One region of the Lentzea sp. NPDC006480 genome, then DNA from elsewhere that is predicted to be linked to it. Evidence: riboswitches for the same ligand, from Rfam matches in the RefSeq annotation. Region 1 holds a riboswitch; each other region holds the start of a gene.
What was found. Region 1 has a riboswitch for cobalamin ahead of ABZX92_RS10285 (putative cobaltochelatase). Riboswitches for the same ligand answer to the same signal wherever they lie in the genome.

Region 1 (2,257 bases):
GCGGCGTTCAGGAGCGTGTCGACGAGGTGGAGCCCACTTCCGTCCACTTTGGACGAACGGACGATCCGGCCGGTGCGGGCGCGGGCCCTGGAACGCTTGCCCGGCGCGCCTTCTCCGACTCCGGGGACTTCCAGCAGCCTGGCCTTGAACGCCGGGGCGGGTTCCGGGGCCGGACGGTCGTTGGGCGCGTTTCCGTTGCCTGCCGGACCTTCCTGCGGTTCGGGGAGCTCACCGCCGCCGGGGCCGTCGTCGTCCGGGCCGCCGTCGTCGTTGGCGTGCTCGGCCGCCTCGCGCATGGCGTCTTCGAGCTGCTGCTCCTCGATGCCGGGCTCGTCGAACGGGTCGCGCCTGCGGCGGTGCGGGAGGGCGAGCCGGACGGCGGTTTCCACGTCCAGCTCTTCGACCTGGGTCGCGCCTCGCCAGGCCGCGTGGGCGGTGGCGGCGCGGGCGACGACGAGGTCGGCGCGCATGCCGTCGACCTCGAAAGCCGCGCAGACAGCGGCGATCCGGCGCAGCTCACTGTCCGGAAGAGACACTTGGGGAAGGTTTTCGCGTGCGTGGGTGATCTGCTGCTTGAGCTTGGCGTCTTCCTCGGCCCACCTGGCGGCGAATCCTGTGGGATCGGCTTCGTAGGCGAGCCGGCGGCGGATGACCTCGGTGCGGATGCTGACGTCGCGCGCGGCCTTCACCGCGACCGTGAGCCCGAACCGGTCGAGCAGCTGCGGCCGAAGCTCGCCTTCCTCGGGGTTCATCGTGCCGACCAGCAGGAACTGGGACGGGTGCGAGATGGACACGCCTTCGCGTTCGACGTGTGCACGGCCCATCGCGGCGGCGTCGAGCAGCAGGTCGACGAGGTGGTCGTGAAGCAGGTTGACCTCGTCGACGTAGAGCACGCCCCGGTGCGCGGCGGCGAGCAGGCCCGGCTGGAACGCCCGCACGCCCTCGGTCAGGGCCTTCTCCAGGTCGAGCGAGCCGACCAGGCGGTCCTCGGTGGCGCCCACCGGCAGTTCGACGAGCTTGGCTGGCCGCCGCTCGGCTCCCTCGTGCGGCGCGTCGGGGCAGTCGGTGCTGCCGGGGACGCAGCCGAAGCGGCAGTTCCGCGAGACGTCCAGCTCCGGCAGCAGCGCGGCAAGGGCACGCACGATGGTCGACTTCGCGGTCCCCTTCTCGCCGCGGACGAGAACGCCGCCGATGCCGGGGTGCACGGCGTTCAGCAGCAGGGCCAGCCGGAGGTCGTCATGTCCGACGACAGCCGAAAAGGGGTACATGCTCAGCGAAGTCCTTCCTCGGGTGTCCACGCCCGTGGCCGGTCGAATGAAGAGGGGGCGAGTTCCTGGCTCCCAGGGCTGGCCTGGTCACAGTCGCGGGCACGGCGCCGGACTCACACCGGCTTCCTCGCGCTCCCCTCACAGCCCCGGCATCGTCGCACTTCGCACCGCCGGGTCCAACAGCCAGGTGAGCGACGTCGCCCTAGATCAGGCTCTGGAACTCCGCCCAGGCCTCCCCGACCTCGTCCGCCGTCCACTCCAGCGCGGGCTCGGCGACCGTGATCTCGGTCTTGGCGAGCGTGCCGTCCCGCCAGAAGCCGCCGAGGAACTTGCCGCTCAGCTCCTTGAGCCGGGCCGGGTCGCCGGGCAGGTGCAGCGCGAACTGGTGGGTGTGCGGTTCGGGCAGTCCCATCGCCGCCGCCACGACCTTGGCGTGCTGCACCTGGGCGCCCAGGCGGGGCAGCACGGTGTCCAGGCCGTGCAGGGCGGAGAGAGCGGCGGGCCACTGCTGGAAGAGCATGCCGCCGTAGCGGTGACGCCAGACGCGTGCCTGGTCGATGAAGTCCTGGGTGCCGGCCAGCGCGGCGCCGGAGATGCCTTCGAGCGACTTGTAGAACGACACGTAGACCGAGTCGAACAGGCCCGCGATCTCGGGAAGCGGCTTGCCGAGGCCGTGGGTGCTCTCCCAGAGGCGGGCGCCGTCGAGGTGCACCACGGCGTCGCGATCGCGGGCGGCGTCGACCGTCGCGGTCAGCTCGTCCCAGGTCGGGAGGATGAAGCCGGCCTCGCGGTCCGGGACTTCGAGCAGCAGCGTGCCGAACGGTTCGGGGCAGGTGGCGACCTCGTCGTTGCGGACCTTGACCGGGCGGAGGCCGGACAGCACGGTCAGCGCGTCGTCCTCGTGGTGCAGCGGGTGGGCCTGGGGATGCATCGCCACGATCGGGTTGTGGGTGCGGTCGGCCCAGCACTTGAGGGCGATCTGCTGCGCC
Region 2 (2,257 bases), on a different contig from region 1:
CGTGCGATGAGGCCACCCGCTCCGCCGCAGCCACAGCCACCCCAGCCCGTGGAGGAGCTTCCCGAGTGGACGAAGGACGGGGAGTTCCCGGCGATCTCGCGGAACATCCCGCTCTACGGCAAGGATCCGGCATCCGGCAAGGAACAGCTCTGGGTGGGCCGCGTCGTGTGGCAGGCGCGGACCATGAAGGAGATCACGATGGCGGTCTACGGTCCGTTCGGCCGCCGGATGACGACCGGCGAGTCCGTGTTCGACGCGCTGCTCAAGATTCGCGGCGAGCTCGAGAACACCGAGGAGTTCACCCCGCCGTGGAAGGTGCTGGTGAAGGGAGCCAGGCGCGACGTGTGGCACGTCGGGCACAAGGTGTCGATTTTCCCGGGCGACCGGGCCGAGATCCTCGTGCCCGGCGAGAAGACGACCGACTCCGTCGACGTGCTCGCGATGCTGGAGCCGGACGACACCCCGAAGTTCGGTCTCGTCGAGCACCAGATGGCGAACTGCCTGGAGTACTTCAGGCGCTTCGAGCCCGGCTTCGGCGCAGGAGGAGCGCTGTGACCGGCACGAACACCAGCGCTGCCACGAAGAACGCGGCCGGCAGCACCCAGAAGTAGGCGAGCGGGCTGTCCTGGTCGGTCGCGATGAGCAACATGCCCATCAGGCCGACCAGGAACAGGCCCAGATAGGCCGCCACGTCCTTGCGCCAGAAGTACGCTGCCACCGGTGCCGCCGCGAGCACGCAACCGGTCAGCGCCTGCGGAACGTTCAGGCAGTACTCGGGCGTGCAGTAGAGCGTGTCCAGCCAGGTGGCGAGCTGCTCCAACCAGAGGTTGGTGGTCTGCACGCCGAAGCAGAGCATGGCGAACCCGATCAAGACAGGGCTCTCGCCCTGGCGGCCGTGTCTTCGTTCCTGTGTCCCCATGTCTGTTAGACGCGTCTCCGCGGCGATCTGTGCAATGGCCTTTGGGTTAGGGTGCGGAGGTCGTGCACGGGGGAAGTCCGGTCGAAGTCCGGCGCTGACCCGCAACGGTAGGTCCCCTCACCGGGGGGACGAGCCCGAATACCCGCACACGGCGTGAAACCGGAACTCCTGCCGTGGACTGCGGGAAGGGCATTTGTGGTCGCGAAGATCAGCGCGCTCGTCGGCGTGCTCGCCGTCAGCATCGTGGCGGGAGTGGCGCTCGGCCCCGTCTCCGTCCCGTTCGGCGTCACGGTCGAGCTGTTGCGGGCGGCCATCACCGATGGCACAGTCCCCGCGGACCTCGCCGGGCAGTACCACATCGTCTGGGACATCCGGCTTCCTCGCGTGCTGCTGGCCGCGGTCGTGGGCGCGGGCCTCAGCACGGTCGGCGTGGCGATCCAGGCGATGGTCCGCAACGCCCTCGCCGATCCCTACGTGCTCGGCATCTCGTCCGGGGCCAGCGTCGGCGCGACGGCCGTGGCGACGCTCGGCGTGCTGTCCGGCCTGGGCGTCTACGCGCTGTCGGCGGGCGCTTTCCTGACCGGGCTCGGCGCCACCGCGCTGGTCTACCTCACCGCGCGCACGAGTGGCGGGCTCACCCCGTTGCGGCTGGTGCTGACCGGAACCGCGCTGGCGTACGGGTTCTCGGCGGTGGCGATGCTGCTGGTGTTCCAAGCTCCGCACGGTGAGGCCGCCCGCAGCGCGATGTTCTGGTTGCTGGGCAGCCTCGGCGGCGCGAACTGGCAGTCGCTGCCGGTCGCCGCGGCGGTGACTCTTGCCGGAATCGTCTACCTGATGACCAGGGCACGGCAGCTCAACGCGCTGGCGATGGGGGACGAGACCGCGACCACGCTCGGCGTCCCGGTCAACCGGTTCCGCACGCAGCTGTTCATCGTCACCGCGGGCATCACCGGTGTGCTGGTGGCGGTCAGCGGCGCCGTGGGGTTCGTCGGCCTGATGCTGCCGCACCTCACGCGCATGGTCGTCGACGCGGACCACCGCCGAGTGCTGCCGCTCGCACCCCTTGCCGGAGCGTCGTTCCTCGTGTGGGTCGACGTCGCCGCCCGCATGCTCGCCGCGCCGGAAGAGCTCCCGCTCGGCGTCATCACGGCCGCGATCGGGGTGCCGTGCTTCATCTTCCTCATGCGCCGCAAGTCCTACGTGTTCGGAGGACGTTGATGCGCATCGAGGTTCTCGACGTCACCGTCCAGGGCATCATCTCGGACATCTCGCTGGAGGCCGAGAACGAGGTGGTCGGCATCGTCGGCCCGAACGGCAGCGGCAAGTCGACGACGTTGC
Region 3 (2,257 bases), on a different contig from region 1:
TGAGCAGCCGGACGGTGGACGCGGGCGTGTCGAGGCCGACCGCGTTGCCGATCCTGGAGTGCTTGGTCGGGTAGGCCGACAGCATCACCGCGATCTTGCGGTCCTTGGCGGGGATGTGGCGCAGCTTGCCGTGCCGGACCGCGATGCCGGCGACGCGCAGCGCCCGTTCCGGATCCGCGACGTAGACCGTGAGGCCGTCCTCGTCGATCTCCTTGAACGAGAACGGAACCGTGATGATCCGTCCGTCGAACTCGGGGATCGCCACCTGCGTCGCAGTGTCCAAAGGGGACAGTCCGTCGTCGTTCTCGTCCCACGACTCGCGGCTCGACGTCAGGCACAACCCTTGCAGGATCGGCACGTCGAGCGCCGCCAGCGCACCGACGTCCCACGCGTCGTCGTCGCCACCCGCCGACGCCTTCGCGGGGTTCGTGCCACCCGCGGCCAGCACCGTGACGATCAGCGCGTCGGCCTGCCTCAGCGTGTCCAGCAGCTCGGGCTCGGCCGTGCGCAGCGACGAGCAGAACACCGGCAGCGGCTTCCCGCCCTTGGCCTCGATCGCGTCGCACAACGCGTGCACGAACGCGGTGTTCCCCGCGACGTGGTGCGCCCGGTAGTAGAGCACCGCGACGGTCGGGCCTTCACCTGTTTGCGGACGTTCCAGCACTCCCCACGTCGGCGTGGCCTGTGGCGGCGCGAACCCGTGCCCGGTCAGCAGAATCGTGTCTTCGAGGAACTTGTGCAGCTCGGTGAGGTTCTGCGAGCCGCCGTGCGCGAGGTAGAGGTGCGCCTCGGCACAGACGCCGCCCGGCACCGTCGACAGCTCCATCAACGCGGCGTCCGGCTGCTGCTCACCACCGAGCACCACCACGGGCAACCCGCTGGCCAGCAGCCAGTCGAGCCCTTCCTCCCACATCCGGCGCCCGCCGAGAATGCGCACCACCACGAGGCTGACGCCGTCGATCAGCGCGGGCAGGTCGTCGGCCGTGAGCCGGGCGGGGTTGCCGAGCCGGTACTCGGCACCACTGGCACGCGCCGAAAGCAGGTCGGTGTCGGAGGTCGACAGCAGCAGGATCACGCAGGCTCCATCCCTCGTGGGGTCCGCGCCCCAGGTTGCGGGTGACTGGCGAAGCAGAGTTCCTGACTCCCAGCGGGTGCTGGTCACAGTGGCGGGACCGCGCCGGATTCACACCGGCTTCCTCCTGCGCTTCGTCGTTCGGGCTCACCCTAACCGGCGGGTTACAGTCCGACCTATGCGTAGTCACCCGGATGCCTGCCCTGGCGCGGTCGAGCTGCATCAGGCAGCCGACGGCGGCCTCGCCCGCATCCGGGTCCCGGGCGGCACCCTTTCGGCAGCTCAGTGGGACGTGGTCCGGCTTGCCGCGCTGGAGCTCGGCAGTGGCTCGCTGGAGCTGACCTCGCGGGCGAATCTCCAGATCAGGGGCCTGGCGGACGGCCTGGAGCTCGGTGCGCGGCTCCGTGCGGCGGGCTTGCTGCCTTCGGACACGCACGAGCGCATCCGCAACATCATCGCCGCGCCGCTGGAGCCCAACCAGCCGCTGGTGGACGCCCTGGACGCCGCCCTGTGCGCCGACCCGGCACTGGCCTCGCTACCAGGCCGTTTCCTGGTGACGGTCGGCTCGTCGGTGAGCGGCCTGGGCGGCGACTTCGGCCGGGTCGACGACGTCCTGCTGCTGGCCGGGACCGATACAGGTGTGCGTGTCCACGATCCGGTCGACGCCGTGGTGACCGCCGCCCGCCTCTTCCAGGAGCTGCGCGGAAGTGCCTGGCGCCTGTCCGAAGTGGACGACGGTGTGCGAAAGATCACCGAGCACTTCGGCACCACCGACGCCGCGCGCATCACCCCGGCTGTGACGCCTGTCGCACCTTCCCCGACCACTCCGGGCGTGCCGCTGGGCCGCCTGGACGCTCAACTCCTGCCCGGCGTCCCGGTCCGGCTGACCCCGTGGCGCAGCCTGGTCGTCCCCGCGGGAACCGACGTCTCCGGCTTGATCACCGACCCGGCCTCCCCCTGGCACGGCGTGAGCGCGTGCACCGGACGCCCCGGTTGCGCCAAGTCGCTCTCCGACGTCCGCGCCGACGTGCAGGAATGGCTCGCCCGCCCAGAACTGTCAGACCCGCTTGAGATGATTGGGATGGGGACCCGATCCCCCCAGGGGGCCCTCCAGTCCGGATCGATTCCGCAGCGCCCGGTCCACTGGTCGGGTTGCTCACGCAGATGTGGTCGCCCAGCCGGCGA

Region 2: another riboswitch for cobalamin. It lies ahead of ABZX92_RS30270 (iron ABC transporter permease); the one in region 1 lies ahead of ABZX92_RS10285 (putative cobaltochelatase).
Region 3: another riboswitch for cobalamin. It lies ahead of cobN (cobaltochelatase subunit CobN); the one in region 1 lies ahead of ABZX92_RS10285 (putative cobaltochelatase).

Annotation. Positions count from the first base shown of each region.
Region 1 covers NZ_JBEXPJ010000018.1:43,830-46,086, reverse strand. Annotated here, with positions in the region: gene ABZX92_RS10285 (putative cobaltochelatase) at 1-1,268, opposite strand, end outside; cobalamin riboswitch at 1,307-1,432, opposite strand; gene ABZX92_RS10280 (beta-eliminating lyase-related protein) at 1,471-2,257, opposite strand, start outside.
Region 2 covers NZ_JBEXPJ010000096.1:22,585-24,841, forward strand. Annotated here, with positions in the region: gene ABZX92_RS30260 (hypothetical protein) at 49-555, shown strand; gene ABZX92_RS30265 (hypothetical protein) at 512-871, opposite strand; cobalamin riboswitch at 946-1,084, shown strand; gene ABZX92_RS30270 (iron ABC transporter permease) at 1,088-2,137, shown strand; gene ABZX92_RS30275 (ATP-binding cassette domain-containing protein) at 2,137-2,257, shown strand, end outside.
Region 3 covers NZ_JBEXPJ010000203.1:10,245-12,501, reverse strand. Annotated here, with positions in the region: gene cobN (cobaltochelatase subunit CobN) at 1-1,075, opposite strand, end outside; cobalamin riboswitch at 1,110-1,242, opposite strand; gene ABZX92_RS41095 (hypothetical protein) at 1,251-2,257, shown strand, end outside.